DNA from 4 places in the Nocardia sp. NBC_00881 genome. Region 1 is predicted to be linked to each of the others. Evidence: riboswitches for the same ligand, from Rfam matches in the RefSeq annotation. Region 1 holds a riboswitch; each other region holds the start of a gene.

Evidence for each region. A riboswitch is a leader RNA that binds a small molecule or an ion and turns the genes downstream of it on or off. The one in region 1 is predicted to bind S-adenosylmethionine.
Region 2: it holds a riboswitch for S-adenosylmethionine, as region 1 does, so the genes downstream of both, OH799_RS29360 (PLP-dependent transferase) here and OH799_RS26435 (aminotransferase class V-fold PLP-dependent enzyme) in region 1, are expected to answer to the same signal.
Region 3: it holds a riboswitch for S-adenosylmethionine, as region 1 does, so the genes downstream of both, OH799_RS34470 (DUF1684 domain-containing protein) here and OH799_RS26435 (aminotransferase class V-fold PLP-dependent enzyme) in region 1, are expected to answer to the same signal.
Region 4: it holds a riboswitch for S-adenosylmethionine, as region 1 does, so the genes downstream of both, OH799_RS22630 (rhodanese-like domain-containing protein) here and OH799_RS26435 (aminotransferase class V-fold PLP-dependent enzyme) in region 1, are expected to answer to the same signal.

What each region holds. Positions count from the first base shown of each region.
Region 1 covers NZ_CP108798.1:6,137,485-6,145,066, reverse strand. Annotated here, with positions in the region: gene OH799_RS26440 (flavin reductase family protein) at 1-360, shown strand, start outside; gene OH799_RS26435 (aminotransferase class V-fold PLP-dependent enzyme) at 550-1,869, opposite strand; SAM riboswitch class IV at 1,918-2,031, opposite strand; gene OH799_RS26430 (Pls/PosA family non-ribosomal peptide synthetase) at 2,420-6,334, shown strand; gene OH799_RS26425 (M1 family metallopeptidase) at 6,334-7,582, shown strand, end outside.
Region 2 covers NZ_CP108798.1:6,978,123-6,985,704, reverse strand. Annotated here, with positions in the region: gene OH799_RS29370 (MFS transporter) at 1-778, opposite strand, end outside; gene OH799_RS29365 (TetR/AcrR family transcriptional regulator) at 907-1,635, shown strand; SAM riboswitch class IV at 1,688-1,798, shown strand; gene OH799_RS29360 (PLP-dependent transferase) at 1,881-2,276, shown strand; gene OH799_RS29355 (homoserine O-acetyltransferase) at 2,273-3,433, shown strand; gene OH799_RS29350 (DUF3017 domain-containing protein) at 3,501-3,815, opposite strand; gene OH799_RS29345 (tRNA (cytidine(34)-2'-O)-methyltransferase) at 4,149-4,613, shown strand; gene OH799_RS29340 (DUF167 domain-containing protein) at 4,654-4,884, opposite strand; gene OH799_RS29335 (DUF4349 domain-containing protein) at 4,841-5,839, opposite strand; gene OH799_RS29330 (error-prone DNA polymerase) at 6,034-7,582, opposite strand, start outside.
Region 3 covers NZ_CP108798.1:8,093,729-8,101,310, forward strand. Annotated here, with positions in the region: gene OH799_RS34455 (polyprenyl synthetase family protein) at 1-512, opposite strand, end outside; gene OH799_RS34460 (methylenetetrahydrofolate reductase) at 699-1,700, shown strand; partial or broken gene OH799_RS34465 (LLM class flavin-dependent oxidoreductase) at 1,761-1,957, opposite strand; gene OH799_RS34470 (DUF1684 domain-containing protein) at 1,954-2,760, opposite strand; SAM riboswitch class I at 3,139-3,232, opposite strand; gene OH799_RS34475 (glycosyltransferase) at 3,696-4,874, opposite strand; gene OH799_RS34480 (LppM family (lipo)protein) at 4,910-5,659, opposite strand; gene OH799_RS34485 (carotenoid biosynthesis protein) at 5,775-6,677, opposite strand; gene OH799_RS34490 (phytoene desaturase family protein) at 6,674-7,582, opposite strand, start outside.
Region 4 covers NZ_CP108798.1:5,301,333-5,308,914, reverse strand. Annotated here, with positions in the region: gene OH799_RS22640 (FAD-dependent oxidoreductase) at 1-667, opposite strand, end outside; gene OH799_RS22635 (hypothetical protein) at 1,046-1,495, shown strand; SAM riboswitch class IV at 1,559-1,675, shown strand; gene OH799_RS22630 (rhodanese-like domain-containing protein) at 1,690-2,106, shown strand; gene OH799_RS22625 (O-succinylhomoserine sulfhydrylase) at 2,103-3,317, shown strand; gene OH799_RS22620 (RpiB/LacA/LacB family sugar-phosphate isomerase) at 3,357-3,809, opposite strand; gene OH799_RS22615 (type 1 glutamine amidotransferase family protein) at 3,951-4,592, shown strand; gene OH799_RS22610 (MarR family winged helix-turn-helix transcriptional regulator) at 4,660-5,103, shown strand; gene OH799_RS22605 (HAD-IIA family hydrolase) at 5,126-5,893, opposite strand; gene fgd (glucose-6-phosphate dehydrogenase (coenzyme-F420)) at 6,241-7,251, shown strand; gene OH799_RS22595 (nitroreductase/quinone reductase family protein) at 7,326-7,582, opposite strand, start outside.

The sequences.
Region 1 (7,582 bases):
GTCTCCTTCAATATCGCGCACACCTCCTCCAGCTTGTCCGCGCTGCTGGAAGCCGAATCCGTGGTCATCCACTTCCTCGGCGAACACCAGCAGCACCTGGCCCACCGCTTCTCCAGGGCCGCCGAGGAACGCTTCACCGATCGCTCCCTGTGGACCACCCTCGACACCGGCGAACCGGTCCTGCACGGCACCCCGATCTGGCTGCGTACCGCCGTGCGGCAACTCATTCCGATCGGCGATCACACGTTCGTTGTGGGCCTGGTCACCCGGGTTCACGACAACACGGACGAGAAACCCGCCGCCGCCCCGCTCCTCTACTACAACGGGCGCTATTACCGCCCGTCATCGCTGGGCGACTGAACGGGCAGTGCGGCTCGCGACCCGCGGTCGCGGCGGCTCAGCCGCCGTCCAGCGCGGCGAAGTCGACGTCGAGCGGGAACGGGTCGGTCAGACGGAGCACATCTTGATGTGTTTCGGCCAGCCGGTAACTGCGACTGGCCCAATCCAGGCGGTACTCCTGAATAATCTTTACCTTCCGATCCGCGGCCTTCAGCCGAGGAGGCAGGGGGCAGCGCCGGTGGGGGCGGCTGAGGTGAAGGGGCGGGTTTCGGGGGTGGGGTTCCACAGACCGTTGGTGGCGGCGTAATCCCAGGCGGGGCCGGTGCGGACGAGGGTGGCGACCGCCTCGACGAGGCGTTCCACGTCGGCGGAGGTGGTGCCGAGGCCGATGCTGGCCCGGAGTGCGCCATCCAGACCGAGACGGGTGAGCAGCGGGTGAGCGCAGAAACGGCCGTCGCGGACACCGATGCCGTGTTCTGCGGAGAGATAGGCGGCGACGTGGCCGGGGACGAAACCATCCAGCGTGAAGGCGACGATGCCGACGGTGTCGGGGCTGTCGGTCCAGATGCTGAGCAAGCGAACACCGGGAATGGCGGCCAAGCCGTCGCGAAGTCGGTCGGCGAGCCGGTGTTCGTGGGCGGCAAGAGTCTCGGCGTCGATCGCACAGAGCGCGTCACAGGCGGCGGCCAGCGCGGCGGCGCCGAGCACATTCGGCGACCCGGCCTCGTGCCGCTGCGGAGCTGGGGCCCACTCGGCCGCGGTCGTGCTCACCTCACGCACCGCCCCGCCGCCCGCCAAATACGGCTGGGCCGCGTCCAGCCAGTCGCGGTGGCCCACAAGCACGCCCGCGCCGAACGGTGCGTACAGCTTGTGCCCGGAGAAAGCCAGGTAGTCGATGCCCGTCTCGCGCAAACTGATTCGCCGGTGCGGCGCCAGTTGCGCGGCGTCCACCAGAATCCGGGCACCGCACTGGTGTGCGATGGTGGCCAGCCGTTCCAGCGGAAGCACCTCACCGGTCACGTTCGACGCGCCGGTCACCGCGAGCAACGCGGCCGGTCTGCTGCACAGCTCGGCGACCAGCGTGCCGATGGTCTCCTCGACGGTGTCGGCGGCCGCTACGACGCGCCGGCCGTTCCTGGCCCACGGTAGGAAGTTGGCGTGGTGCTCGATATCGAGCACCACCGTCTCGCCGGGCACGCAAGAGGCCAGCAGGTTCAGCGAGTCGGTCGTGTTGCGGGTGAACACCACGACCTGGTCGTCGGCGGCGTCGAGGAACCGGGTGACCGAGCCGCGCGCGGCCTCGTAGCACTCGGTGGAGATCCGGGAGGCGTAACCCGCGCCGCGGTGCACGCTCGCATAGAACGGCAGCAGCTGCTGTACCCGGTCGATGACCTGCGCCAATGCGGGCGCGCTCGCCGCGTAGTCGAAGTTGGCGTAGGTGGTCGTCCCACCCTGCACGAGCGGCACTCGGAGGTCGTCGCCGGAGACCCGGGCGAGAGCGGCGCAGGTGTTGTCGACAGCAGTGGTCATCACGTAAATCCCGTCGGTTCAGGGACCCGCGATCGAAATGATTCGTCGAGTCCGCGCTTGCCGCGCCCGGTCGGGCGTCGGCCCGGTCGTCACCCGGAGCACCCCACCGCGGAGGAGGGTTGCCGACCAACAAGCCGGGGCTTCACGCTGGCACTCATGACCTGACCCGAGACTGGCAGACACGAGCTGGAACTGTCAACCTGGTTCCCCCGGAACGTGCGAAACCGACGCCGCTCGCGGGGCAACCACGACCACAAGTGGACGGGGATCTGGTCGGCGTCGGGGTGAGATCGTTGACCGACCGTCAGCGATTATCTGGCGAACCCCACACACCGTGACCAGACGCTGACTTGCAATAGCGGGCACAGCATCCTTGCAATAGCGGGCAAAGCATCGCCCGCTCCCGCGGACCGGTTCGGTGAACAACGAATCAACTACAACCCGGGTACCGTGGACGATTGGCCAGCGTGGCGTTTGCCCTTTGGTAACCCAACTATGACACAACTATCGGAAGTGCGAGGCCAGTTCGATGGGAGGTGCGCAGAGCACCATGCTCCAGCCCCAGGTTGACGCGACAGCAAGCCCACTGCTGCGAGCCGGCCATGCCCCCCAGGTCCGCACGCTCGTCGACATCCTGACGGCCACCGCACTCACCCACCCGGACGCCCCCGCCATCGATGACGGCCAGGTGGTGCTCTCCTACCTGGAGCTGGTGGTCGAGATCGAGAAGACCATGGCCCGGCTCGCCACGGCGGGCGTGCGACCCGGCGGCCGGGTCGGCGTGCGTCTGCCGTCGGGCACACGCGGGCTCTACATCACCATCCTCGCCGTCTTGTACACCGGCGCCGCCTACGTGCCGGTCGACGCCGACGACCCCGACGAGCGCGCCCAGCTGGTCTTCGGCGAAGCCCAGGTCACCGCAATCGTGACCGCCGAAGGGATCGAGACCACCTCCGCAGGCATCCGAGCGGCCGAGCGGGACACGCGCGACGACAGCTGGTCCACGCTGCCTACCCCCGACGACGATGCCTGGATCATCTTCACCTCCGGCTCCACCGGAACGCCGAAAGGTGTTGCCGTCACCCACCGCAATGCCGCAGCCTTCGTCGACGCCGAAGCCGACCTGTTCCTGCGCGACGCCCCGATCGGTCCCGGTGATCGGGTCCTCGCCGGCCTCTCGGTCGCCTTCGACGCGTCCTGTGAGGAGATGTGGCTGGCCTGGCACAACGGCGCCTGCCTTGTCCCCGCCCCGCGCGATCTGGTGCGCACCGGCGCCGATCTCGGTCCCTGGCTGGTGCGGCGCGAGATCAGCATCGTCTCGACTGTGCCGACCCTGGCGGCGACCTGGCCGGTCGAGGCGTTGGAGGCGGTACGCCTGCTGATCTTCGGTGGCGAGGCCGTGCCGCCGGAACTTGCCGAACGCCTTGCCGGAAATGGTGATTCGAATCGCGAAGTGTGGAATACCTACGGCCCCACCGAGGCGACAGTCGTCGCCTGTGCCGCGCTGCTGAACGGCCAATGGCCGATCCGGATCGGGCTTCCGCTCAACGGCTGGGACCTCGTCGTGGTGGACCAGGCGGGAAACCCCGTGGCTGAGGGCGAATCCGGCGAACTGGTCATCGGCGGGGTCGGCCTCGCGCGCTATCTCGATCCGGCCAAAGACGCCGAGAAGTACGCCCCTCTGCCCTCGGTCGGTTGGGACCGCGCCTACCGCAGCGGCGACCTGGTCCGCAACGACAGCACCGGGTTGGTCTTCCTCGGCCGCGCAGACGATCAGATCAAGCTCGGCGGCCGCCGCATCGAGCTCGGCGAGATCGACAACGCGCTCCAGCGTCTTCCCGGTGTCACAGGTGCCGCCGCCGCGATCCGAACCACCGAGGCAGGCAACAAGATCCTGGTCGGCTATCTGACCGGTCCGACGCAGGACTTCGACACCAAAGCCGCGAGGGCCGTTCTCACCGAACAACTTCCATCCCCGCTGGTCCCCAGACTCGCGGTGGTCGACGAGCTGCCCACCCGCACGTCCGGCAAGGTCGACCGTGACGCGCTGCCCTGGCCGTTGCCCAACTCCGCAGACGACGATGACGACAACGACCTGACCGGCACCGCGCAATGGGTTGCCGAACTGTGGAGTGCGACCCTCGGCGCGCAGATCGGCGACCTCGATGCCGACTTCTTCGACCTGGGTGGCGGCTCACTCGCGGCGGCGCAGCTGGTCACCGCCCTGCGCGAGCGGTATCCGCGGATCGCCGTCGCCGACCTCTACGACCATCCCCGCCTCGGCGCGCTAGTGGAACTGCTCGAACAGACCGCTCCCGCGGTCGCCGTCGCGGACCGGGTGGTGCGCCCGACACCGCTGCCTGCCCAAGCGGCGCAGGTACTCGCCACCATCCCGCTGACCACCCTGACCGGCCTGCAGTGGCTCACCTGGCTCGCGATAGTCGGCAATATCGCGGGCTGGTCGGGCTCGCTGCCGTGGTTGCCGCATCTGTCTTGGTGGTGGACGCTGGCCGCGTTTCTGCTGTTCATCTCCCCGCCCGGCCGCATGATGATCTGTGTGGCCGGCGCCAGACTGCTGCTGCGCGGCGTCCGGCCAGGCCGCTATCCGCGGGGCGGCTCGGTGCACCTGCGCCTGTGGGCGGCGGTCCGGCTGTCGGAGGCCAGCGGCGCCGAGAACCTCTCCGGCGCCCCGTGGATGGTGCCGTTCGCCCGTGCGCTCGGCGCGAGGATCGGCAAGGGCGTCGACCTGCACACGCTTCCTCCGGTCACCGGCATGCTCGAACTCGGCGACGGGTGCAGCGTGGAACCGGAGGTCGACCTGTCCGGGTATTGGATCGACGGCGACGCGGTACATCTCGGCCCGATCACCATCGGTCCCGGCGCGGTCGTCGGTTCTCGTTCGATCCTGTTGCCCGGCAGCAGGATCGGAAAGAACGCCGAGATCGCGCCCGGCTCCGCGGTGTCGGGCAAGGTGAAGGCCGAGCAGGAGTGGGCGGGCTCGCCTGCCGTGAAAATCGGTAAGGCCCAGCACCGCTGGCCACAACACACGCCGGGCCGGGCCCGGCATTGGGTCGGCATCTTCGGCGTCACGTCGGTCGTGCTGGCCGCTGTGCCGATCCTCGGCCTCAGCGCCGGCGGCGCGTTCATCGCCTGGTTCATCCGCGACACCCGCACGCTGGGGGGCGGTGTGGGCCGCGCCTTCGCGATCCTGCCGGTCGCGACCCTGCTCAGCCTCGGCGTGTACGCGGCGGCGACAATCATCGCCGTCCGCCTGCTCAGTATCGGCCTGACCGAGGGCTACCACCCGGTGCGCAGCCGGGTCGGCTGGCAGGCCTGGGCCACCGAGCGACTGTTGGATTCCGCGCGCACCTTCCTGTTTCCGCTGTACGCGAGCCTGCTCACGCCGCTGTGGCTGCGCCTGCTCGGTGCGAAGATCGGCAAGAGCGTCGAGGTGTCAACGGTGCTGCTGCTGCCGAAGTTCACCACCGTCGCCGACGGTGCGTTCCTCGCCGACGACACCATGATCGCCGGCTACGAACTCGGTGGCGGTTGGCTGCGCATCGGCGAGGCCAAGGTTGGCAAGCGCGCGTTCCTCGGCAACTCCGGTATGACGGCGCCTGGCCGTCGTGTCCCGAAGAACGGCCTGGTCGCGGTGCTGTCGGCAGCGCCGTCCAAGGCCAAGGCCGGCTCGTCCTGGTTGGGCAGCCCACCGGTCCGGCTGCGGCGCGCGGCGGAGAGCACCGACACCGCGCGCACCTTCGACCCGCCTGCGCGATTACGCGTCGCTCGCGGCATCGTCGAAACCTGCCGCTTGATCCCGGTCCTGGTGACCTTCGCCATCGGCCTCGGCGTGCTGTTCACCCTCGCGTGGCTCGCACAGACCTTCGGCCATCTGGCCGCCGGGCTGCTCAGCGGCCTCGTGCTGCTGGGCGCGGGCGCGGGCGCAGGGATTAGCGCGGTGGTCGCCAAATGGTTGCTGGTTGGGCGGATCCGCGCCGAGGCGCATCCCCTGTGGAGTTCGTTCGTGTGGCGCAACGAGGTCTCGGACGCCTTCGTGGAAACCGTTGCCGCGCCGTGGTTCGCGCGCGCCGCGACCGGGACACCGGTGCTGAACCTCTGGCTTCGCGGCCTCGGCGCGACAATCGGCCGCGGGGTATGGTGCGAGTCCTACTGGCTACCGGAGGCGGACCTGGTGACTCTCGGCGACGGCGCGACCGTGGAACGAGGCTGCGTGGTGCAGACCCACCTGTTCCACGATCGAATCATGGCCATGGACACCGTCGCCCTCGGCGCGGGTGCCACCCTCGGTCCGCACTGCGTCGCGCTGCCCGCGTCCGCCCTCGGCGACGGCGCGACCATCGGTCCGGCCTCCCTGGTCATGCGCGGCGACACGGTGCCGGCCTCGACGCGCTGGTGGGGCAACCCGATCGCGCCCTGGTTCACGGGCGACCCCGGAGCACGCTGATGCCGGGCAAGTTCTACGAGGCCCCCGTCGACGAGTACCTACCGCAGAACGGCAATCGGGGCTATCGGGTATCGCGGTACGAACTCGAGCTGGCCTACAAGGTGTCCAGCAACCGGCTGACCGGCCGGGCCGCGATCATCGCGGTAACCACCGCCGTGCGCCCACGGTTCGCGCTCGACCTTTCCCAGGCACTTACCGTCTCGAAGGTGCTCGTCAACGGGACCAAGGCCGTCAAATTCACCCACCAGCACAGCAAATTGGTGATCACGCCGCCGGACCGGATTCCGGCGGGCGGCATGCTGTCGCTGGTGGTGCAGTACGGCGGCACCCCGAAACCGGTGCGCGGACCGTGGGGGGAGGTCGGCTGGGAGGAGCTAGCCGAGGGCGCGCTCGTGGCGAGTCAGCCCAACGGCGCCGCCTCCTGGTTTCCCTGTGACGACCACCCGAGTTCCAAAGCGACCTACCGGATTTCGATCACTACGGACTCGCCGTACTTCGCGCTGGCCAACGGCACACTGCTGCGCAAGCAGGCCAAGGCCAGCCAGACGACCTGGGTGTACGAGCAATCCGAGCCGATGTCGAGCTACCTTGCGACCATCCAGATCGGCCCCTATCGCAAGCATCGCGTCGGCTCCTCGCACGGCCTGGTGCCGATGCAGGCCGTAGTCCCGCCTCGGCTGCGCGCCAACTTCGAGCACGACTTCGCCCGTCAGCCGCGGATGCTGGAAGTCTTCAACGACAAGTTCGGCCCCTATCCGTTCGAGGGGTACACGGTGGTGGTCACCGACGACGAGCTGGAAATCCCGATCGAGGCGCAGGGCATCTCCATCTTCGGCGCCAACCACTGCGACGGCCGCCGCGGCGCCGAGCGGCTGGTCGCGCATGAGCTTGCGCACCAGTGGTTCGGCAACAGCCTCACCATCCGGCAGTGGCGCGACATCTGGCTGCACGAAGGCTTCGCCTGTTATGCGGAGTGGATCTGGTCGGAGGAAGCAGGCGGGCCGACCGCAGACCAGATGGCCCGCGCCGCTCGACACAACCTGTCACGTGAGCCGCAGGACATCGTGGTCGGCGACCCAAGGCCGCAGCGGATGTTCGACGACCGGGTGTACAAGCGTGGCGCACTGACCCTGCACGCGCTGCGCCTGGAACTCGGCGGCGCGACGTTCTTCGAACTGCTGCGGGAATGGACGATCCGCTACCGCCACTCCTCGGTGACCACGGAGGAGTTCACCGACCTGGCCGGGC
Region 2 (7,582 bases), 840 kb from region 1:
TCGCGACGAAGGCGATGAGCAAGCCCAGCCCCACGATGAGCAGCGCGAGGGTGCTGCCCGCCAGCCAGCCGTCGTCGGCGGCGCGGCTGAAGCCGTACACAATGGCGATCAGGCCCGTCGTCACGGTGAGGGCGCCCGGCACGTCGTAACCTCCGCTGCGCGGCGTCGGCACGTCCTTCACCACCCAGGCCAGCGCGCCGAGCAACGCGAGCAACGCGACCGGCGTGTTGACCAGCAGGCACCAGCGCCAGGAGGCGTACTCGGTGAGTGCGCCGCCCGCGATCAATCCGAGCGCCGCGCCGCCGGCGGAGACGCCGGCGAACAGGCCGAAGGCCTTGGCGCGCTCACCGGGTTCGGTGAAGGTCACCGACAGCAGCGAGAGCGCGGCCGGCGCGAGCAGTGCGGCGAACGCACCCTGGAGCGCACGCCCGGCAAACATCTCGGCGCCATTCTGCGCGAGACCGGCCAGAGCGGAGGCCCCTGCGAAGCCGACCAGCCCGATGAGGAAGATCCGGCGCCGCCCCAGGTAATCGGCCAGCCGACCGCCCAGCAGCAGCAGGCCGCCGAAGATCAGCGTGTAGGCCGTGAGCATCCATTGCCGGTTGCCGTCACTGATATCGAGATCGCGCTGGGCGAACGGCAGCGAGATGGTCACGATCGTGGCGTCCAGAACCACCATGAGCTGGGCTAATGCGATCACCCCCAGCGCAAGCCAGCGCGCCGAACTGCCCTGTCTTTCCGGAACGTCTACCGCTTTCGCAGTCTCGGTCACCGTCATCTCCTCGTTGGTCGAAGTAGTGGAGCCATCCTGTCATTTAGCGACATTTGTCGTCAAGAGAAAAATGTCGCAATCCGACATTTGGCCGTTCTAGACATGAAACTGTCAGATCGCGATACGATGTGCACATGCTCGAGTCATCAGCGCCGATCGGCGCGAGCGCAGCGGCGGACACCTCCGCGAGCCCACCAGCGAACCCGGGGCAGCCCGGCCTGCGCGAACGCAAGAAGCAGCAGACCAGGCTGCGCATCATCGAGGCCGGCCTCGACCTGTGTGACACCCAGGGCTTCGACGCGACAACGGTCGAGCAGATCGCCAACGCCGCCGATGTCTCGCCGCGAACGATCAACCGCTACTTCGACAGCAAAGAGGACATCGTCCTCGGCCCGGTGAAGGACTTCGGGCTCGCCGTCGCCGAGACTCTGCGCGACCTTCCGGTCGCAGGCAACGAACTCGAGTCGCTGCGCGAGGCGTTCTTGCACGTGGTGGGCCAGGCTGCCGACGAAGGCAACACGGGACCGATCTCGTTCCGGCAGTTCCAGCAGATGCAGCGGATTCTGCGCAGCAACCCGTCGGTCAGCGCGCGCAGCCTCGAACAGGCCGACGACAAGACCGCCGCGATCGCGGCCGTGGTGGCCGAGCGGCTCGGCACCGAACCCGACTCACCCGCGGTGCGCCTGATCGTCGGAACCTGGCAGCTGATCGGCCACGTCGGCATGGAGTGCTCAGGCGAGGCGTTCGTTCAGGACGACCTTGCGACCGCGGCCGCGGCCGCGGCAGGACGCGCCGCGTTCATCGCCACCTTCGACGAGTTCGTACGCACCTGCTGCGTCGCGCGAACCAGCGATGGCCAGTGAGTTCGCCGGAAGATTTCTAAGGCTGACCGCCTGCCAGCTATGATGCCGAAAAGGTCATGAGTGCCAGCGCCAAGCCCCGGCTCGCTGGCCGGCAACCCTCCAGCTGCGGCGGGGTGCTCCGGGTGATGACCTGGCTCCCGAAAGTCGGGAGCAAGCGCGCACAGGAGGTCGCCGAAATGTGTTGTTGTTCACACATACCGGGATAACCCTTCAGTACCGGCGAACACCTGCTTTGGAGCAAAACCATGAGTGATTTCACCGCGCCCGCGACCGGAAACTACCTGGCGCAGGTGCCGTTCGGCACTGAGCAGATCCAGCTCGGACAGGTTCGTTCCGGCATGACGAGCGCTCGCCCGCACACGCAGCGACTGGTCCCGAATGGCACGGTCGCCGCGTTCGCGCCGCGCGGCGGCGTCGGCGCGGGCAAGAAGTTCGTCGACGGATCGGCCCCGCAGAGCCTTGTGGCTAACATCGGGGATGTGCGTTCTCTCGTGATGGACCCCGCGTCGAGGACGCATTCTCACCTGGCACCCGACGAGAGATCGGCCTCCGGAGCTATCCACCGCCTGGTCCGCCCGACAGTTGGTATCCGAGATTCCGACACCGACCCTCGCGCCGGTTTCGCGGCGGCTGCGGCGTGACCGTGCGTATCGAACCGAATATCGCCTGTTCGTCCGGCGTGGTACAGCCGCCTCCAGACGGGCGGCTCGGCATCATCGCCATCGGGGATGCGCTCCTGGAGAGCGGCGCGGTCGTGCCGGACGTCCACTTGGCGGTGCAGCGCTGGGGTGAGCTCTCCCCCGCGCTGGACAATGTCGTGCTTGTCGAACACGCGCTGACCGGCGACTCGCACGTCGTCGGCAGGGCCGATGACATCCACCCGCTGCCGGGCTGGTGGGACGGGATGGTCGGTCCCGGCGCGCCGCTGGACACCGACGAATGGTGCGTGATCGCGACGAACGTGCTCGGCGGCTGCATGGGCAGCACTGGCCCGTCCACCCGCGATCCGGACGGAAAGCCTTGGGGCGCACGGTTTCCGGAGATCTCCATCCGAGACCAGGTAACCGCGGAGGCGGCATTGATGGACCTGCTCGGCATCCGGCGGCTCGCCGCCGTCGTCGGCGGGTCGATGGGCGGCATGCGGGTGCTGGAGTGGATGGTCGGCGCGCCGGAACGGGTCGCCTCCGCGCTGGTGCTCGCGGTCGGCGCGCGCGCCACCGCCGACCAGATCGGCACTCAGACCACGCAGATCGCGGCGATCAAAGCCGACCCCGACTGGCAGGGTGGCGACTATCACGACACCGGCCGCGCCCCGATGGCCGGCATGGGCATCGCCCGGCGCATCGCGCACCTGACCTACCGCACCGAGTCCGAGCTCGACCACCGGTTCCAGAACAAGCCCCAGGGCGACGAGGATCCGTTGCGCGGCGGCCGCTATGCGGTGCAGAGCTACCTGGACCACCAGGCCGAGAAGCTGTGCAAGCGCTTCGATCCCGCCACGTACGTGCTGCTGACCGAGGCGATGAACCGCCACGACGTCGGGCGCGAGCGCGGCGGTGTCGCGGCGGCGCTCGCGTCCACGCCGGTGCCCTGCGTGGTCGGTGGCGTCGATTCCGATCGGCTCTACCCGCTCTGGACCCAGCAGGAGCTGGCTGATCTGCTACCCGGCTGCGACGGGCTGGAGGTCGTGCACTCGCGCGACGGGCACGACGGTTTCCTCACCGAGGCGGCCGCGGTCTCGAAGCTGCTGACCGAGACCATGCGGTTGGCGCGGATCGGCCTGCGGTCCGGACGCTGAGCCGCGAACCTCCGGGCGGGGCTTGTACGCCTGAATGTCAGCCGCCACCGACACGAAACATCGTGCGCTAGCCGACACCCATCGTGTTGATCGTGACCGCGAGGAACACGATGCTCGAGCCGAGCAGGGTGAGCGCACCCACGTCGAACGGCTTGCTGCGCACCGCGAGCAGACCGACCCGCGCCGTCGGCAGGCACAGGCGGAACGCCGCGGCCAGCAGCGTCGCACCGCCGAAGAACAACGCCCCACGTCGCCACCGGTCGGAGGCGACGAACACCACGGCCACCACAATCACCACTGTGACGACGACCATCGGCAGATGGCAGCGCAGGAACTGCGCACCCAGGCTGCGGCTGCCGGACCGGTGTTCGGCGGTGGGCATGTCAGCGTCGGTCACGCCTCCGATTCTTGCAGACGCACCCACCCCGCTCCGCTGACAGGCATCAGGAACAACGCCACATCCTTCGCCATCCCGAACGGACAGATACACATGCGTTGTGCATGCGCCTAGGAATGCCCCACCGGGAATCACGACTATGCGTCGACGACGAACGTCATCACCGCCGACGTGACCGGCCAGCCCAGCACGGGCAGCTGCGGCTGAGCCGCACACACTATTCCGAGCGGTGCTCGGCAGCTACCACGGCCCGGCGGCAGCTCGAGCCTGCCGCCGGGGCCTCGACTCAGCTGCACCGGCACCTGATTAACTGGCCCTGTGTTCCATCTGATGTTCCATGAGCCGTGCATCCCGCCGAATACCGGGAACGCGATTCGATTGGTCGCGGGGACCGGGTGCCATCTTCATCTGATCGAGCCGCTGGGGTTCGATCTGTCCGAGCCGAAGTTGCGGCGGGCCGGGTTGGATTACCACGATCTGGCGTCGGTGACGGTGCACTCCGATTTGGCGGCGGCGTGGGAAGCGCTGCGCCCGAAGCGGGTTTATGCGTTCACCACGCAGGCCACCACCAGGTTCACCGACGTGACGTACCGCGAGAACGACGTGCTGCTGTTCGGGACCGAACCCACCGGCCTGCCCGAGGCGGTGCTCACCGATCCGCGCGTCACCGATCTGCTGCGCATCCCGATGCTGCCGGGACGCCGCTCGATGAACCTCTCGAACGCGGCGGCGGTGACGGTGTACGAGGCGTGGCGCCAGCTGGGGTTCCCCGGCGGAGTCTAGACGACGGATGGAAAGCATTGTCCGTCAACGACACCGCGGATCAGACGTTGATCTCGAACCGTTTGAAACGCGACGCGGCGCCCGCCGCCAGCCGGACCGCGGACTTGGGCACCCCGTAGTGCTCGGCGATCAGCTCGATCGCGGCCTTGTTGGCCTTGCCTTCGACAGCGGGAGCCCGCACGTACAGTTGCAGGCTCCCGTCGTCGAAGGTTTCCACCAGCGGACCCTTACGACTGTTCGGCTTGATCGTCGCCCTTACTACCGTCGTCACCCTTGTCTCCTGCGCTGGTATCCGCGCCTCGCGAGGGTTCGGCGCTGGTCGAAGGCTCCACGGGAGCCGGTGCCGATTCTCCCCCTCCACGCACGGCTTTCCTACGCCGCGGCACCAGCCGGGCGATGCCCCACACCAGGGCGGCGATCACCAACAGGAAGCCGAGCCACGGTATGGCCTTGCCGGTGAACACGACCGCGTCCTCGAGCCAGTTCACCAGCGAGTTCCAGCCGGAGACGATGCCGTCCCAGAAGTTGTCGGCGTCGTCGTCGGATTTCTTGTCTCCGGTGGTGATATCGATGGTCAGCGTGGACAGGGCGACCTGATCGTCGAGATGCCGCTTCTGCGCCGTGAGGCTGTCGAGCTCACCCTGTCGGCTGGTCATCGCCTGCTCCGCATTGAGCAGGTCGGCGGTGTTGGTGGCGCCCGCGATAAGCGCGCGCAGCCGGTCGACCGAAGCCTGTAGCGCCTTGATCCTGGCGTCCAGGTCCTCCCACTGCATGGTGACGTCGTCCCGATTGGTGCTGACCCGGGTAACGCGCCCGACGCCGCCGAGGGCATCGATGAACGTGTCGGTCTTGTCGGCGGGTACCCGGACGGTGAGCGTGGCGCTCGGCTCGTCGTCGGTGCCGGGCTGCTCGGTGCGGCTGTCGATCCGGCCGCCTACCTCGCGCACCCGATCGGCGATCGTGCCCGCCGCGGCGACGGGCGCGTCAGCAGTGATCTCGACACTGCCGGTGACGACCTCCTTGCGCACGGAAACCGTTTCTCCGCGGGAGTTGTCGTCCCGCTTCGGCGGCGCTTTTTCCCGTAGCCCGGGAGGAACCATCGCGGGAGCCGGCCCGGTGGCCAGCGTCGACGATCGGCCAGGCACAGACTTCTCGTCGTCATCACCGCACCCGGCGAGCACAGTCAAACCCAGCACAGCGACGCAGAGCACAGCAAGCTTCCTCATTTATCGCACAGTAGCCGCTTACCCGGCGCGAACAGCACGAATAAGCCTTCTCCAGAACACTTCCAGCACTTCTCTATTGACGTCCTCCCATGCCGACACCTATCCGACGTCGGATGGATGGCGCTGGTGACGTTGGCCTCGGACTGGCGCTTGCCCTACAGAAGATCCGGGGATCTGCGCGCCCATCTCTCGGATCAGCGGAAGTCGCGCGATCTCGACTCCATCCGCAGATCCAAACGCTGCAGGTGTTCGGCGACAACGCTGACCGCACCCTCGGCATTTTGCACCCGGCCGCGGATGAGCAGGGCGGGAGCGCCCTGGGCGAGACGGCGGTAGCGGCTCCACAGACCCACCGAGCAGACGATGTTCACCATCCCGGTTTCGTCCTCCAGGTTGAGGAAGGTAACCCCCTCGGCGGTGGCGGGGCGCTGCCGGTGCGTCACCGCGCCGCCCACCAGGACGCGCGAGCCGTCGGGGACGTCGAGCAGGCCGGAAGCCGGTGTGACGCCGAGGGCGTCGAGCCGAGGGCGCAGGAACTGGGTCGGATAGCTGTCCGGGGAGACACCCGTGGCCCAGACGTCGGCGGCGGCCATTTCCACATCGCTCATACCGGGCAGAGCGGGCGCGGTGGTGGCCGCACCGGTGCCGGGCAGCCGGTCCGGACGTTCACCGGCGGCGGCGCCCGCCGCCCACAGGGCTTCCCGGCGCGTACTGCCGAGGTTGCCGAGCGCACCGGCCGTAGCGAGGGATTCCGCTTGGGCGACCGTGAGTTCCACCCGTCCGGTCAGGTCGAGGAAGGAGGTGTAGGGCCGCTCGCCCCTGGCAACGACGATGCGTTCGGCGAGGTCGGCGCCGATATGGCGGACGGCAGCGAGGCCGAGGCGCACCTCGGTGCCCTTCGCTTCGAGGGTGGGTTCGGCGCGGCTGGCGTTGATGTCGGGGCCGTGCACCGCGACGCCGTGCCTGCGGGCGTCGGCGACCAGGGACTGTGGCGAGTAGAAGCCCATCGGCTGAGCACGCAGCAGACCCGCGCAGAAGGCGGCGGGGTGATGCAGCTTGAACCAGGCCGAGTAGAACACGATCGAGGCGAAGCTCTGCGAATGACTTTCCGGAAAACCGAAATTCGCGAAAGCGTAGAGCTTCTCGTAGATGCGGTCGGCGACTTCGCCGGTGATGCCGTGCCGCTCGCGCATGCCCTGGTAGAGCCGTTCCTTCAGGCGGTCCATGCGTTCCGGGGACCGCTTCGAGCCCATGGCGCGGCGCAGCTGATCGGCTTCGACGGCGGTGAACCCGGCGGCATCGACGGCCATCTGCATGAGTTGTTCCTGAAACAGCGGAACACCGAGAGTGCGTTCCAGCGAATTCCGCAGCGCGGGATGGTCGTAGACAATCTCCTCCGCCCCGTTGCGACGCCGGATGTAGGGGTGCACCGAACCGCCCTGGATGGGGCCGGGGCGGATCAGCGCCACCTCGACCACCAAGTCGTAGAAGCTCCGTGGTTTCAGCCGGGGCAACGTGGCCATCTGCGCCCGCGACTCGACTTGGAAGACGCCTACCGAGTCCGCGCGCGTCAGCATCTCGTAGACGGCGGGTTCGGCCAGATCCAACGTGTGCAGCTCGACGGTCTCGCCCTTGTGCTCGCGCACCATGTCGATCATGTAGTGCAGCGCGGAAAGCATGCCGAGTCCGAGCAGGTCGAACTTCACCAGATCGATGGCGGCGCAATCGTCCTTGTCCCATTGC
Region 3 (7,582 bases), 2.0 Mb from region 1:
CCGGAGGCCTGCACCATGTCGTCGGCCCAGGCCAGCGCCAGGTCACCGATCAGGATGGCCACGCCGGCGCCGAAGTGCGCCGAGTCGCCCGTCCACCCGTGCTTGTGGTGGCGCTGCTCGAAGTCGACGTGCACGGTCGGGAAGCGCCGGCGAGTGTGGGAGGAGTCGATGATGTCGTCGTGCACCAACGCGCAGGCCTGCACCAGTTCCAGCGCCGAGCACACGGTGAGCACCGCCGTCGCCTCGGGGCCATTTGAAGCGCCGCCCGCGCCGAGCCACCCGGTCCACGCGAACGCCGGCCTCGTGCGCTTTCCGCCGCGCAGCACGAACAGCTGAAGCGCATCGACGGCATCGACGAAGACCGGTCCTAGTCGCTCGATTATCTCGCGGCGAGTCAGGAAGAACGCGGTCAGGGCGCTTTCCACGGCGGAGACGAAGGCAGGCGTGCCCGGCTGCGGCACACCGGCATGCGGCGTCTGGGTACCGATTCCGGCAGACAGGGGGGCCTCCAAGGTCGTGCGGTGGTGGCCGCGCGGGAGCGCGGTTCACGGGTGTCGGCGGCGCGAGTGATTCGAGGCCGAGCGGGGGATGGTCGCGCGTTTCGCTCGACGTGGCGAACGTGCTGCCTGGTCCGAAGAATACGCGGGGCGCCCGAATGACCTGACGGCGCTGCCGCCGGTCACCTCTACACTGGACCGGTGACTTTCGACAACGTGCGGGGAAGCTCGACCCCTGGCCGGCCGTCCCGGACGCACCCGAACGTCTCTGGAACACCGTCGGTTGTGCAGAGTCTGCGGGACCACGCGGGGAGCGCGGTGCCGTTCTCTGTGGAGTTCAATCCGCCCCGGGACGCCGCCGCCGAGGCGCGGTTGTGGCGTGCCGTGCGCCAGTTCGAGTGCATGCACCCCGCGTTCGTGTCGATGACCTACGGTGCGGGCGGTTCCACCCGTGACCGCACCGTGCGCATCACAGGAGAGCTCGCGCAGGAGACCACCCTGCTGCCGGTCGCGCACCTGACCGCGGTGGAGCACAGCGTCGCCGAGCTGCGTTCGCTGGTCGGCGCGTACGCCGACTCCGGGATTCGCAACATCCTGGTGTTGCGCGGCGACCCGCCAGGCGATCCGCTCGGCGAGTGGCACAAGCATCCCGACGGCGTTTCCTACGCAGAAGAGCTGGTGCGCATCGTGCGCGACCTAGGTGACTTCCACGTCGGCGTCGCGTCGTTCCCGCAGGGCCACCACCGCTCGCCCGACCTGGCAACCGACACCACGTTCCTGGCCGCGAAACTGCGTGCGGGCGCGGAGTATTCGATCACGCAGATGTTCTTCGACGTCGAGCACTACCTGCGCTTGCGCGACCGGGTCGCGGCGTTCGACCCGGTCGAGGGCGCCAAGCCGATCATCCCCGAGCTGATGCCGATCACCTCGCTGCGCACCGTGCAGCGTGCCGAAGAACTATGCGGCAGGCCGCTGCCCGCCGCCGTCCTGGAGCGGTTGCGCAAGGCAGCGGGCGACGGCTCCGAGGAGAACGCCGCCGCGGTGCGCTCCGCCGGCATCGAGATCGCCACCGAGATGGGGCAGCGGCTGATCGACGAAGGCGCGCCCTGTCTGCACTTCATCACCCTCAACTTCGCCAAGGCGACCAGCGAGGTGCTCACCAATCTCGGCTACGGCGTCACCGCCGCACCGATCAGCGCCTGAGTCCTCGCTTCCGGCGGCGTGGCCGCCCGAATCCGGGCCCAGCGCGACGAAAGCCGGTGCGGCCGCCGCGCCCAGACCGATGAGCGTGATCGACGACGATCCGCCACCGAGACGAAGTGATGCTCGTCGAGCCAGTATCGGTGGTAGCCCCATCGTTCGGCGTGCCGCGCCAGCTCGATCGCGTTGCGCAGCGCCTGCTGCGGTGTCGATCACGCGCTGATCGGGGACGGGTCGAGGACTGATAGCGGAACGGTCATGCGGCCCGCCCCTGCGTCGGGTCCTGTTCACCCGCCTCGATGGCCACCCGCAGCCGGTTCTGCGCTGGCGCTACCGGGCAGGTCGCGAAATCGGTGAAAGCGCACGGCAGGTTCGCCGCCCTGTTGAAGTCGAGCGACACCGTGCCGTCCACCTCTGGTGCGCCCACGGCCAGTGAGCGTGCCACGGGGTAGGTGGTGACACCACTGGTGGCGTCGGTGAACAGCAGCCGCAGGTTGTCCGGGGTGCCGAACGCGACAGCCCGCTCGGTGACCTCGCCGACGGTGAATTCGATGGTGCCCGAGGCGATGTGGTAGTGCTCCAGCCCGTCGACCACCGCGCCGGTGGTCACTGTCTGCTGTTCGTCGAACGGCGTGAACCGGCCGGACACCACCCAACGTGGATTGGGCGCGTAGGTCGGGATGCCGTCGAAGCCGAGCAGATCCGGCGCTGCCGGATCGTGTACACGGACGGCGTAGCGGCCGGTCCGGCGGATCACCTCGAGCACCCGGTCCTCATGCAGCACAGAAACTCCCGGCGCACCCTCGGCGGGCCGGACGATCTGCACACCCGCGATGCCGCGGCCGTCGTACTCCAGTCGGTCGGCGGGCTGTGCGGTGATGAAGACTTTGTCGTCGGTGACCCACCAGGTGCCCGGCACGTCCGGCAGCCGCTCGGGCCGGTCGGTGAGCCAGTGCAGTCCGGTCAGACTGAGAATGCCGACCGGATCGCGCAGCTGGTCCTCGCGTGCGTGGTGCCAGCGCGCCCACTCGATCTCGAAAACGCTGGTGATGCTGGTGGTCATGACGCTCGGGCTCCTTCGTGGGCGGTGGTGCGATGGTGGGTATGGCGCAGGCTGGGTGGTCGCACGAGGTGACTCCCTCGGCGTGTGAGTCGTCGCGCTGGCGCTTCGGAGGGCGTTCTCGAGCGCGTGCTGGGTCCGGACCGCCTAGCCCGGCTTCGCCGGGGGCGGCATCCGGTGTGGCGAACGCACTCATGACGGAGTCCTTCTGGGGGAACGAAAAGACAGCGCCGGGAGCGGCGGTCGCATCACCCGGCCAGCGACGGGTGCACGGGCTGACTGCGGGAGGATCAGCTACGACAGCTCGCGGAGGTGACTGTGCACTGGTCGATGTGGCGACGGCCCCAGTGCTGGCCGTGGGCAGGGATGATCACTTCAATTCCTCCATCGATCCCGGCGGAAGCACCCGCACCCGGTGACCGGGGGGTTGCTGCGACGTCGATGAGCCAGGTCTCTCGGTCGCTCTGGATGGTTGATGCCGACCCTCGGTCAGCCGATCCCAGGGTCGAGTCGAATTATCATGCCCAGTAAGTTGGCTCTGGAACAAGAGAAGTAATCACCGTGAACGTAGACCTTGCTGCTCGCGGATTCATCGGATCTTTGTAGTAGCCAGATGTGCGCTGATGCCAGGGGTGAACATCTCCGTCGCGTAAGCCCGGGGAACGGGTCGCCGAATGTCATGAGTCCGATGCAGCATACGGCCTTTGCCGGTGGTGGGAGACCACGGCCGCGCGCGTGCGACATCGGCCTGTACCGGTTACTCGACCGCGGCGGCGTTCTGCCTCGACAGCACTCCTTCTACGTCGCCCGACGGTGGCGGGAGCCCCTTTGCCAGGTACCGCTTCTTCCCGCCGACGGTCGGCGTCACCGCAGTCCCGTGACCGTCCGGCCGCGCGGAACGCGTCCTCCGCCGCGGGGTGTGCTTTCGGCGGGGCCCGCTACCCGGTCGCCGATCCGAGTGGGCGGCCTTTCCAGCGCAAAATGCCCTGGCGGCGGGCGCGGCGCGAGCGCGCCCACAGCAGAAGATACGCCCCGATCGAGAGCGGATGCGCTAGGGCGGCAACGACGTCCGTGCCCGAGAGCGGGCCGCCGGTCTCCGTGGAACGGGCAAGCAGCCTGCTCGTGACGGCGGCGAGATAGCCGAGCAAGCCCATGCGGCGGACCGCGCCTTTGCCGAGCATCGCGGCCGCCGGTGGCACCCAATAGGTCACGGCGGCGAGTAGTGCCACCGCCGCCCCGCCGGGAACGGTGCCGCCATAGGCCGACCACAGCCAGCGGGTGTAGCCCGCGTCGAGTTCGGCCGCGCCTCGGTACATCCTGGTTCGCGCCATCGGCCCCGCGGCCACCACTGCGGTGGAATGCTCGGCCCGGCGCAGAATCCGGGCGAGATCGAGGTCTTCGGTCACAGCCGCGGCCACCGCCGCGTGCCCCCCGATGGCGCGGTAAGCGGCGTTGTCGAACACCAGGAACTGGCCGCAGGCCACCGCCGTGGACGGACGCGGGCTGCGATTGGCGGCGGCGATGGGCAGCGTCGTGGCCCAGGACCAGCACAGCAGCGGTTGCACCACAGCTTCGGCCACCGACCCGGCCAGCTGCAGCGGCCAAGGCGACACCAAGCCGACATGCCGCCTGCGCAATTCGCCGACCGCCGCCGCGATGGCGGCGGGCGCGAGGCGCACATCGGCGTCCAGGAAGACCAGCACCGGCGTGTGCACCTCCTCGGCCAGCCGGGCGCATGCGGCGGCCTTGCCGGTCCAGGCGGGTGAGGGTTCCGACTCGGTGCGCAGCAGGGTGAATCGCGGGTCGCCGCCGATCGCCGCGCTCGCGGCAGCGGAGGTGTCGTCGCTCGACGCGTCGTCGAGGATACGCACGGACATGCGCGGGATGCGCACCTGGACGCGCAGATCAGCGATCAATCCGGGTAGGCGATCGGCCTCGTCGCGTGCCGGGACGCACACCGTGACCGGCTCGATCACTGTCGTAGGCGTATCGACCAACCGGCGTACGGTGATTCGGTTGTACAGGGCGATTCCCGCGCCCAGCGCCGCGAGCGCGGCGGCGCACGTCACTGGGATCGACGCCGTGGGCGACGTATACGGACGATCGGCACTCACCATGTGCGCCACGCTATCCCGGCGCACCGACCAACCGCTCAGCGATTCTGTGTCACCGAGCGCCACCAGCGGCTCAGGGAGAAACCGACTTCCGGTGCGCCGGGCGCGGCGGGGTTGCGATCCATGTATGCCATAGCGGCGATGATGGCGGCCACGGCCAGGGTGATGCCGCCGACAATGCCTGCCCAGCCCGCGAACGAGCGGGTGTTCGGATCGGCGTAGCTGACCTCGGCGCGCAGCGTGGAGACGTCGCCGGGCGGCAATTTCCAGGACACGATGTTGTCGCCCTCGCGGCTGCCGTTGGTCTTCGCGACGCGGGCCGGGAACGCGATGGTGAACTGCACGTCGGAACCGTGCGGCGGAACAGATTTCAGATCGACCCGGCCGGTGAGGCTGACCAGGTCGCCGGTGCGCTGGAACTGCAGCTGGAACATCCCCTGGGTCTGCTCGGACAGCTGCCCGAGCTGCTGCACCTCACCGAACGACAGATCGTCGAAGAACACCTGACTGCCGGTATAGCCGTCCTGCGCGTACGCCTCCACCCGCACCTTCGCGGCGAGCGTCTCGGGCGCCTTCAGCTGCGGGCCCTTGTCGTTGGGGTCCGCGGGCACGACGGCGGCTACGATCCGGCCGGAAACCCGGTCGTTGGACGACAGACCCATCGAGACCTGGACCCGCAAGCAGCCCGCGAGTACCGGGGTCAGCAACGCGGCGAGCAGCACGGCCGCGGCGATGCGCACGCCGCGGCGTGGTGTCCGCCGCTGCGGAAGTACCGGGGCATCGGGCATCGTGGTGACGGGACTCGGCTGCACGGGTGTCATCGTGCCAGGCCAGATGCCCGGAATGCCACGCGACGGTCGCAATCCGCGCGTCGGTGTGGCGCGGCCGGCGCATCGGGTCAGGTCAGCGCCGCGTTCGGGCGGACAGAACCAGCAGCGGGACGCCGAGCACACCCATACCGACAAGGCCATACCACCCGGAATGCGGAAGGCCCAGGAACGCCACGTGGGCAAGCGCCGATCCGAGCCAGGTCCACAGGAACATCGCGGCCGGGACGGCGACCGTGGTCACGCGGCCACCGGCCTGCGGTGCCGGGGCGGCATCGGGCGCCGCGTGCTCCCACACCGCGAGCAGACCGGCCATGATGAGCGCGACGCCGAACCACCCCAGATAGTTCGTGTACGGGATCGGGCCGAGGCCAGGCAGCCCCGAGTCGGTGTCGCACCAGGTCCAGTGCGCGTCGGCGACCATCTGCGGGTCGAGGAACAGGTCCCAGCCCGCCGCGCCGACCGCGGTCAGTGCGATCCGCGAGGCCGTTCGCCGGGACACCATCCCGGCCACCACCCACACCGGGTATACCCCGCCGGTCCAGGCCAGCGCGACGATCAGTGGCACCCCGAACAACGCGGGACCGAGACGGTCGAGCGCGTACTCGTAGCAGCCGAACGGCACCCCCGTCGCCGTGCCGACCACCTCGGCCAGCAGTCCGAGCCCGGAAACGAGCACCAAGAACCCGACGGCGTAGCGAATTCCCCGGATTGCTGTGGCATGGGCCAGCGCGGTTCCCGCGGAGAGCAGCACGATCACGACCGTGATCCGGTCACGCGCGTCGCCGGAGGTCAGCGGATAGCCGATCTGCGCGCAGACCGTCAGCGCGGCACAGGCCAGCGGCAACAAATGGCGCGCCGAGCGAGGTCCGAGCGAGTGGTCGGGGCCGGTCCCGGTGGTTTCCGCCTTGTGGTCGAGCGACGGCTCGGCCGCCCCGAGGCGCCCACTCGGTGTCGGCGGATCGGCCGGGTTCGTCATCGCCCGCGCCACCGTGAGAATCGACGACGGCGTAGGTCGCGGAGGGCAAGGGCGGCAGCCGTGCGGCCACTCGCCCCGGAGACGCCGCCACCTGGATGGGTTGACGCGCCGGTCAGGTACAGCCCAGGGGCGCCGGGTACCCGCTGCCCGGACAGCTCGGGCAGCGGTCGCCACAGCATCATCTGGTCCAGCGACATCTCCACGTGCATGATGTTGCCGCCGAGCAACCCGAGTTCGCGCTCGAGGTCCACCGGTGTCTGCACGTATCGACGCAGCACCGAGTCGGCGAAACCGGGTGCGTACGAGTCGACTTCGGCGATGATCCGGTCGCCCTCCCGCTCGGCGTGCGCGGCCCAGTCGCTGCCGTCGGCCAGGCGGTACGGGTGCCACTGTGCCCACAGCGACAGCTGATGCTCGCCGGGCGCGGCGATGCTCGGGTCCACCGCGCTGAAGCTCATCGCCAGCACCACCGGCCTCGGCGGTAGCTCCCCGGCCACCGCGGCACCGTGCGCGCGACGCAGCTGTGTTCGATCGGACACGAGAAATTGCAGGCCATGCGCGGATTCGTCGGTCGAGCTGCCCGAGTAGCGCGGCAGCGATCCGGTGGCGACGCGCACCACCATTCCGATGCCCGGTCCGACCCGAATCCGCCTTCGCCAGTCGTCGAGCACCTCGCCGTCGAATCCCCCCTCGCGCAGCAGGTCCAGGGTGGTCAGGACATGGGCGCCCGCGACAACGATGTCGGCGTGCAGGCTCCGGCCGGATGCGGTGCGCACCTGCCAGCGGTCGCCGTCCCTGTGTAGGGCATGAACCGCGTCGCCTGCGGTCACTACGCCTCCGTCGGACCGCAGCCGCGCCACCAGCGCCGCGGTAAGCGCGCCGCTGCCGCCGACCGCGCGTCCGGG
Region 4 (7,582 bases), 840 kb from region 1:
AGACGTGGACCTCGACGGCCTTGTTGTTCTTCAACCCCTTGTAGACGTTCGGCGGGATCTCGGTGGGCAGCAGCTCGTCGCCGGTCTTGGCCAGCACCCGCGCCACGTCGAGTGCGACGTTGCCGACGCCGAGGACCGCGACTTTCTCCGCGTCCAGTGGCCAGGTGCGCGGCACGTCGGGATGTCCGTCGTACCAGGACACGAAGTCCGCCGCGCCGAACGAACCATCCAGGCCGATGCCGGGGACGTCCAGGGCGCGGTCGGCGTTGGCTCCGGTGGAGAAGATCACCGCGTCGTAGAAGATGCGCAGGTCATCAAGGGTGATGTCCGTGCCGTAGTCGATGTTGCCGAGCAGCCGCACCTGCGGCTTGTCGAGCACCTTGTGCAGGGCGGTGATGATGCCCTTGATCCGCGGATGGTCCGGTGCGACGCCGTAGCGGATCAGCCCGAACGGCGCGGGCATGCGCTCGAACAGGTCGATGCTCACCTCTGCGTCGGATTTCATCAACGCGTCGGCGGCGTAGATCCCGGCCGGTCCGGCGCCCACGATCGCGATGCGGAGCGGGCGAGTCTCGGCGGTGTGCGCGTCAGGCCCGGAGGAGGCAGCTTGCGTCACCACGGAGGGCCCGCGTACACCGCTTGTTGATCCTGCACTCTGTTCGGTCATCTCTTACGCGCACCCTTATGGTCGAAACAATTAACGACGTCGGTCCTTAGCTTAGGCTAAGTTGACGCACTGGCTTGGTTGCACCCTGTCGGTGCCGACACCGGCGATGCTGGCTCGGGTCTGCACGGTGCCCGGTTCACTGCGACGACGAGCTGCCGATTGGCGATGACAGCTGGCCGCAGTCCCGCGATTCTATCGGGGTGGCCGATGCCTCCCCGCGCCGGTGCGTGAACCGGGTGGATGCCATCGAACGTCACAATCACCGGCTACCCGTTCCTGCGCGCGCTATAGCGACCGTCCGGTCTCCGTCGAGCAATAGGCGTGTCCCGAAGGGGGCCCGAGCGCTCGATACCGGCACCGACCAGGGATCATCGTGTCATGACCGAGCAGCAGCCGACCGCGGGCGAGGACGAAATCATCCAGGTCGATCAGACCGACAACCGCTCCGCGGTTCCTTTCGCCGCGGCCGCGGCGGTCGCGGTAGTCGTGCTGGTCGCGATCGTGCTCGGCGGGATGCTGTCGCCGACTGAGAAGAATGTCACAGATTCCGACCGGATCGTCGCGGCGGTCCGTAACTTCGTCGAGGGCTCCAACAACACCGACACGGTGCCGCCGCCCGGCACCGCCTGCCAGGGCTTCGATTCCGCGCGTTCGCCGCTGGCCGGACAGGCGGGGCCCGGAAAGTCCGTCGAGATCACTGAACTCGACAATCCGATGAGGGACGGCGACAAGGGCAAGGCGACCGTGACCACAAAGGTCGACGGCAACGAGGCGACGGCGACCTGGAATCTGACCAGATCCGGCGACAAGTGGCTGGTCTGCAACTGACCGTTACCGCAGTGCGAACAATCGTTTGACATGGCGACCCGCGTCGGTGCAATCTCAGTCGAAGGTCATGAGAACCAGTGTCAAGCCCCGGCATTACTGGTCGGCAACCCTCCTCCGCGGTGGGGTGCTCCGGGTGACGACCCGGCCGTCGCTTCAACCCGAGCGCGGCAAGTGCGGATACGCAGGAGGTGCACATGAGTTATGCCGGTGATATCACTCCCCAGCAGGCGTGGGAAGTTTTGCGGGATCATCCCGAAGCCGTCTTGGTCGACGTGCGGACGGAAGCCGAATGGAAATTTGTCGGCATCCCCGATACGAGTTCGATCGATCGGCCGACGGTGCTTATCGAGTGGGTCGACTCCACCGGCGCGCGCAACGAAGCGTTCGTCGAGCAGCTGAAGCAGGCCCTGGTGGACCACACCCCGGACGCTCCGGTCGTGTTCTTGTGTCGTTCCGGCCAGCGTTCGATCGGCGCGGCTGTCGCCGCGACCACCGCGGGCTATCACACCTCCTATAACGTGCTCGAAGGCTTCGAAGGTCCGCTCGACGAGTTCGGGCATCGCGGCGGCTCCGGCTGGCGTGCCCTAGGACTTCCCTGGCGGCAGTCGTGATCACCGGCGGTGCGTTCGACCGCCCGCTGCCCGAGGGCGTCGGTCCCGCGACGCTCGGTGTTCGGGGTGGGCTGCGGCGCTCGGGTTTCGAGGAAACCGCCGAGGCGCTCTACCTGACCTCCGGCTTCGTTTACGAAAGCGCGGAGGCCGCCGAGGCCGCCTTCACCGGCGACGTCGAGCACTTCGTCTACTCCCGTTACGGCAACCCGACGGTCGCCATGTTCGAGGAGAGGATGCGGCTGATCGACGGCGCCGAAGCGTGTTTCGCGACCGCGAGCGGAATGTCGGCGGTATTCACCGCCCTCGGTGCGCTGCTCGGCGCCGGTGATCGACTCGTCGCCGCGCGCAGCCTGTTCGGCTCTTGCTTCGTGGTGTGCGACGAGATCCTGCCGCGCTGGGGCGTGGAGACCGTCTTCGTCGACGGCGAGGATCTGGACCAGTGGGAGCAGGCGCTGTCGGTGCCCACCCAGGCGGTGTTCTTCGAGACGCCCGCCAACCCGATGCAGACGTTGGTCGATGTACGCAGGGTGACCGAGCTGGCACATGCGGCGGGCGCGAAAGTGGTGCTGGACAACGTCTTCGCCACACCACTGCTGCAACGCGGTTTCGAACTCGGTGCCGACGTGGTGGTCTACTCCGGTACCAAGCACATCGACGGCCAGGGCCGGGTGCTCGGCGGTGCCATCCTCGGTGCCAAGGACTACATCGACGGTCCGGTGAAAACGCTGATGCGTCATACTGGGCCGGCGCTGAGCCCGTTCAATGCGTGGACGCTGCTCAAAGGGCTGGAAACGATGCCGCTGCGAGTGCGCCATTCGGCGGAGTCGGCGCTGCGGATCGCGCGATTCCTGGCGGACAACAAGGCCGTCAGCTGGGTGAAGTACCCATTCCTGGAATCACATCCGCAGCATGTTCTGGCCACCAGTCAGATGAGTGCGGGCGGCACCGTGGTCACCTTCGAGCTGAAGGCGCCCGAAAACGAGGCGAAGAAGCGCGCTTTCGAGGTGCTGAACCGGCTTCGGATCGTGGACATCTCCAACAACCTCGGCGACGCCAAATCCCTGATCACCCATCCCGCCACCACAACCCACCGCGCGATGGGCCCCGAGGGTCGAGCCACCATCGGCCTCTCCGACGGCGTCCTGCGCATTTCGGTAGGTCTCGAAGACGTCGAAGACCTGCTCGGCGATCTCGACCGAGCACTGGCCTGACCCGCACGCACCGCATGTGCCCAACGGGCCCCTGCAGGGTCAGGTGGTGGTGGTGTGCTCGATCTTGGTGAGATGGGCGATGTTCGCCTGGTCTTCGGGGGTGCCGCTCGGTTCGGTGGTGAACCACGCGTCGAGGATTTCGCGGAGTTCGGCGCTCGAGGTCGAACGGAGGCTCAGAGCGAGGACGTTCGCGTCGTTCCAGGTGCGGGCGCCTGCCGCGGTCGCGGCATCGGTGCAGAGTGCCGCGCGGATGCCCGCGACCTTGTTGGCCGCAATCGAGGCGCCGGTGCCGGTCCAGCAGCAGACGATGGCCTGGTCGGTGCGGCCGGCCGCGACATCGCGTGCGGCGGCCTCGGTCGCCCAGGCCCAGTCGTCGCGTTCGGCGTCGGACAGTGCGCCGTGCAGCACGGCTTCGTGCCCGCGCCTGCCCAACTCGCCGACCAACTCCTCCGCCACGCCTATCCGCTCGTCCGCCGCCACCGAAATTCGCATGTTCCCAGCGTAGTGCGCCTTCTCGTCACTGCGTGGTGGGTGTCCGGCCGATGCTTCTGGGTTTTGCGGGCTCAGCCACAGCGGAACCCGACGGCAGCAGCAATATTGACAGTATGCTGTCAAATATGACAACATACTGTCATGCAGACGAAGACAGTTCACCTGGCCGTTTACGACACCCTGGCCGACTGGGAGGTGGGTGCGGCCACAGCGCACATCAACAAGTCGAGTTGGCACCGGGAGCCGGGGACGTGGCAGGTCAAGACGGTCGGCCTGGCCGCGGAGCCGATCACGACAATGGGCGGGATGCGCATCGTGCCGGACGTCGTGCTCGCCGACCTGGCGCCCGCCGACAGCGCGATGCTGATCCTGCCCGGCGCCGAGACCTGGGAGGGTGCGGAGCTGGTGCCGTTCGCGCGCAAGGCGCGTGAACTCGTAGCGGCGGGTGTTCCGGTCGCCGCCATCTGTGGCGCCACCTTCGGGCTGGCCAAGGAAGGTCTGCTCGATACCCGCAGACACACGAGCAACGTCGCGGAATACCTGCTCTACAGCGGCTATTCGGGCGGCGATCACTATGTGAGCGAGCCCGCCGTCACCGATGGTGATGTGATCACGGCGAGCGCGAGCGCGCCGTTCGAATTCGCGCGCGAGGTGCTCGGCAGGCTCGGCATATATGAGCCGCACGTTCTCGACGGCTGGTACCGACTGTTCGCGCATGCAGATCCGGCAGGCTACGCAGTGCTCGCGGAGTACGAGGCGCGGCGGGCGGCGCAGGTCGGATGAGGAAGAATCGCACGGCGACCCGGTCGATCCGCCGAATCGCCGTGCGGTACGCGTCGGGAGGTGAATCATGGCCGGTGAGCAGGAGCTGTTCAGCACAGCAGCGATCACGTCGTTCCGTTTGAACGGCCAGTTCCTCGCGGTCGCCGAGGAACTGGCCCGACCCGCGGGTCTGACCGCGGCCTGGTGGCAGGTGTTGGGTGCGGTACTGCACACACCGCTGTCGGTCGCGGGTATCGCACGCGAGATGGGCATCACGCGCCAGAGCGTGCAGCGCATCGCGGACCTGTTGGTGGACAAGGGGCTTGCCGAATACCGTCCCAACCCCGCGCACCGCCGCGCGAAACTCGTCGCCGCTACCGAGGAGGGTCTGTCCGCCGTCCGCCGCGTCAACCCGCAACACGCGGTGATGGCGAAACGCCTTGCGTCCCAAATCGGTCCGCGACAGCTCGCGCTGACCGTCGAAGTGCTCACGAAGCTCTCCGCCGCGCTGGACGCGATCACGGAGGACTAGGGCATGCTTCGCGCCCTCATGCCTATCCGAATCGAGTGGTGAACGGGGACTTGGTTCGCCCGACGAGGTCGGCGACGGAATCCACCACCATGGTCGGCCGGTAGGGGTACGCCTCGAAGGACTCGCGGGTGGAGATGCCTGTGGTGACCAAGATGGTGCGCATGCCCGCTTCCAGGCCGGAGATGACGTCGGTGTCCATCCGGTCGCCGATCATCACGGTGGACTGGGAGTGGGCGCCGATGCGGCGAAGCGCCGAACGCATCATCAGAGGGTTCGGCTTGCCGACGTAGTACGGGTCGCGACCGGTGGCGCGGGTGATCAGCGCGGCCACCGAACCGGTCGCGGGCAGCGAGCCCTCACGGGAAGGGCCGGTGGGGTCCGGGTTGGTAGCGATGAAGCGGGCCCCGCGCTCGACCAGCCGGATCGCCGTGGTGATCGCCTCGAAGGAGTAGGTCCGGGTTTCGCCGAGGACCACATAGTCCGGTGCGCTGTCGGTGAGCACGTAGCCGATTTCGTGCAGCGCGGTGGTCAGCCCGGATTCACCCACCACGTAGGCGGTTCCGTTGGGCCGCTGCTCGTTCAGAAAGGTGGCGGTGGCCAGTGCGGAGGTCCAGATCGCCTCCTCCGGGATGTCGAGACCGGAGTGGCGCAGTCGTGCCTGCATGTCCCTCGGCGTGCGGATCGAATTATTGGTCAACACCAAGAACGGCGTCTCGTTGGCACGCAGCTCGGCGAGGAACTCGTCGGCGCCGGGCACCAGATGGTCCTCGTGCACCAGCACCCCGTCCATATCGGTGAGGTAGGACAGGATCGGTTCGTCATCTGCGGTCACCCGGCCGATTATCCGCTATCGCGTTCTGCGACGCCGGTCGGAACGACGAGCGCCGGTCGGAAACCCGACCGCCGCGCCCTGCCACGAATCCGGCGCATGCGTCGGACTCGGCACCTGCCACAGGCCCGGCGCACCGTTGAACTGGTCGGACCCGCGGCACTTCGGCTCATGGCCATCGAGGCGAGCGGGACGGCCACGGCGATCTCACTCATCCGCGCCAGGCCCTCGGTACCAGTCGCAAAAGAGTTGGCTACTGTCGACGACGGATCGCGACGACGGCGAAACGAAACGCGAGGAGCATGCAGATGAGCGGACTCAAGCTCGGTTACAAGGCATCGGCGGAGCAGTTCGGCCCCCGTGAACTCGTCGAGATCGCGGTGCTGGCCGAGCAACACGGCCTGGACAGCGCCACGGTGAGCGACCACTTCCAGCCGTGGCGGCACAAGGGCGGGCACGCGCCGTTCTCGCTGGCCTGGATGGCCGCGGTCGGCGAGCGCACCCAGCGCCTCCAGCTCGGCACCTCCGTGCTCACCCCCACCTTCCGATACAACCCGGCGGTGATCGCCCAGGCCTTCGCCACCATGGGTTGCCTGTACCCGGATCGGATCATGCTCGGGGTAGGCAGCGGTGAGGCGCTCAACGAGATCGCCACCGGGTACACCGGCGAATGGCCCGAATTCAAGGAGCGCTTCGCCCGTTTGCGCGAGTCGGTCGACCTGATGCGCGCGCTGTGGACCGGCGACCGCGTCGACTTCGACGGCGAGTACTACCGCACCGTCGGCGCCTCCATCTACGACGTGCCCAAGGACGGCATCCCCATCTATATCGCCGCGGGCGGCCCGCTGGTCGCTCGGTACGCGGGACGCGCGGGCGACGGCTTCATCTGCACCTCGGGCAAGGGCATGGACCTTTACACCGAGAAGCTGATGCCCGCGGTCGCCGAGGGCGCGGCGAAGGTCGACCGCACCGTCGAGGACATCGACCGGATGATCGAGATCAAGATCTCCTACGACACCGATCCCGAACTGGCCTTGGAGAACACCCGCTTCTGGGCCCCACTGTCCCTGTCCGCGGAGCAGAAGCACAGCATCACCGACCCGATCGAGATGGAAGCCGCTGCCGACGCGCTGCCGATCGAACAGATCGCCAAGCGCTGGATCGTCGCAAGCGACCCCGACCAGGCCGTCGAACAGATCAAGCCGTACCTCGACGCCGGCCTCAACCACCTGGTCTTCCACGCGCCCGGTCACGACCAGCGCCGCTTCCTCGACCTGTTCCAGCGCGACCTCGCGCCACGCCTGCGCGCATTCGCCTGACCCACCCGACGAGTGGCACACCCTGGCGAGGTCTTCTCGGGCGATGCCACAGCCAGGTGCCACTCGTCGGGCGGTTACGTACGGCGTAGGGCGAAGATGCGGAGGTCGCGGGTTGTCCGGGAGCGGTAGACGGCGTAAGCGCCGGCGATGTCGACGAAGCGGGTGAAGACGGCGTCTTTGTCCGGACCTTCGACCGGGGTGGCGGTGACGTCGATGCGTTCGCCTGCGATGGCGACCGTCGCGGTGGGGTTTGCCAGGAGGTTAGCGGTCCAGGCGGGGTGGTGTTCCTGGCCGAAATTGCTGCCGATCACGTAGAGCGTGTCGCCGTCGT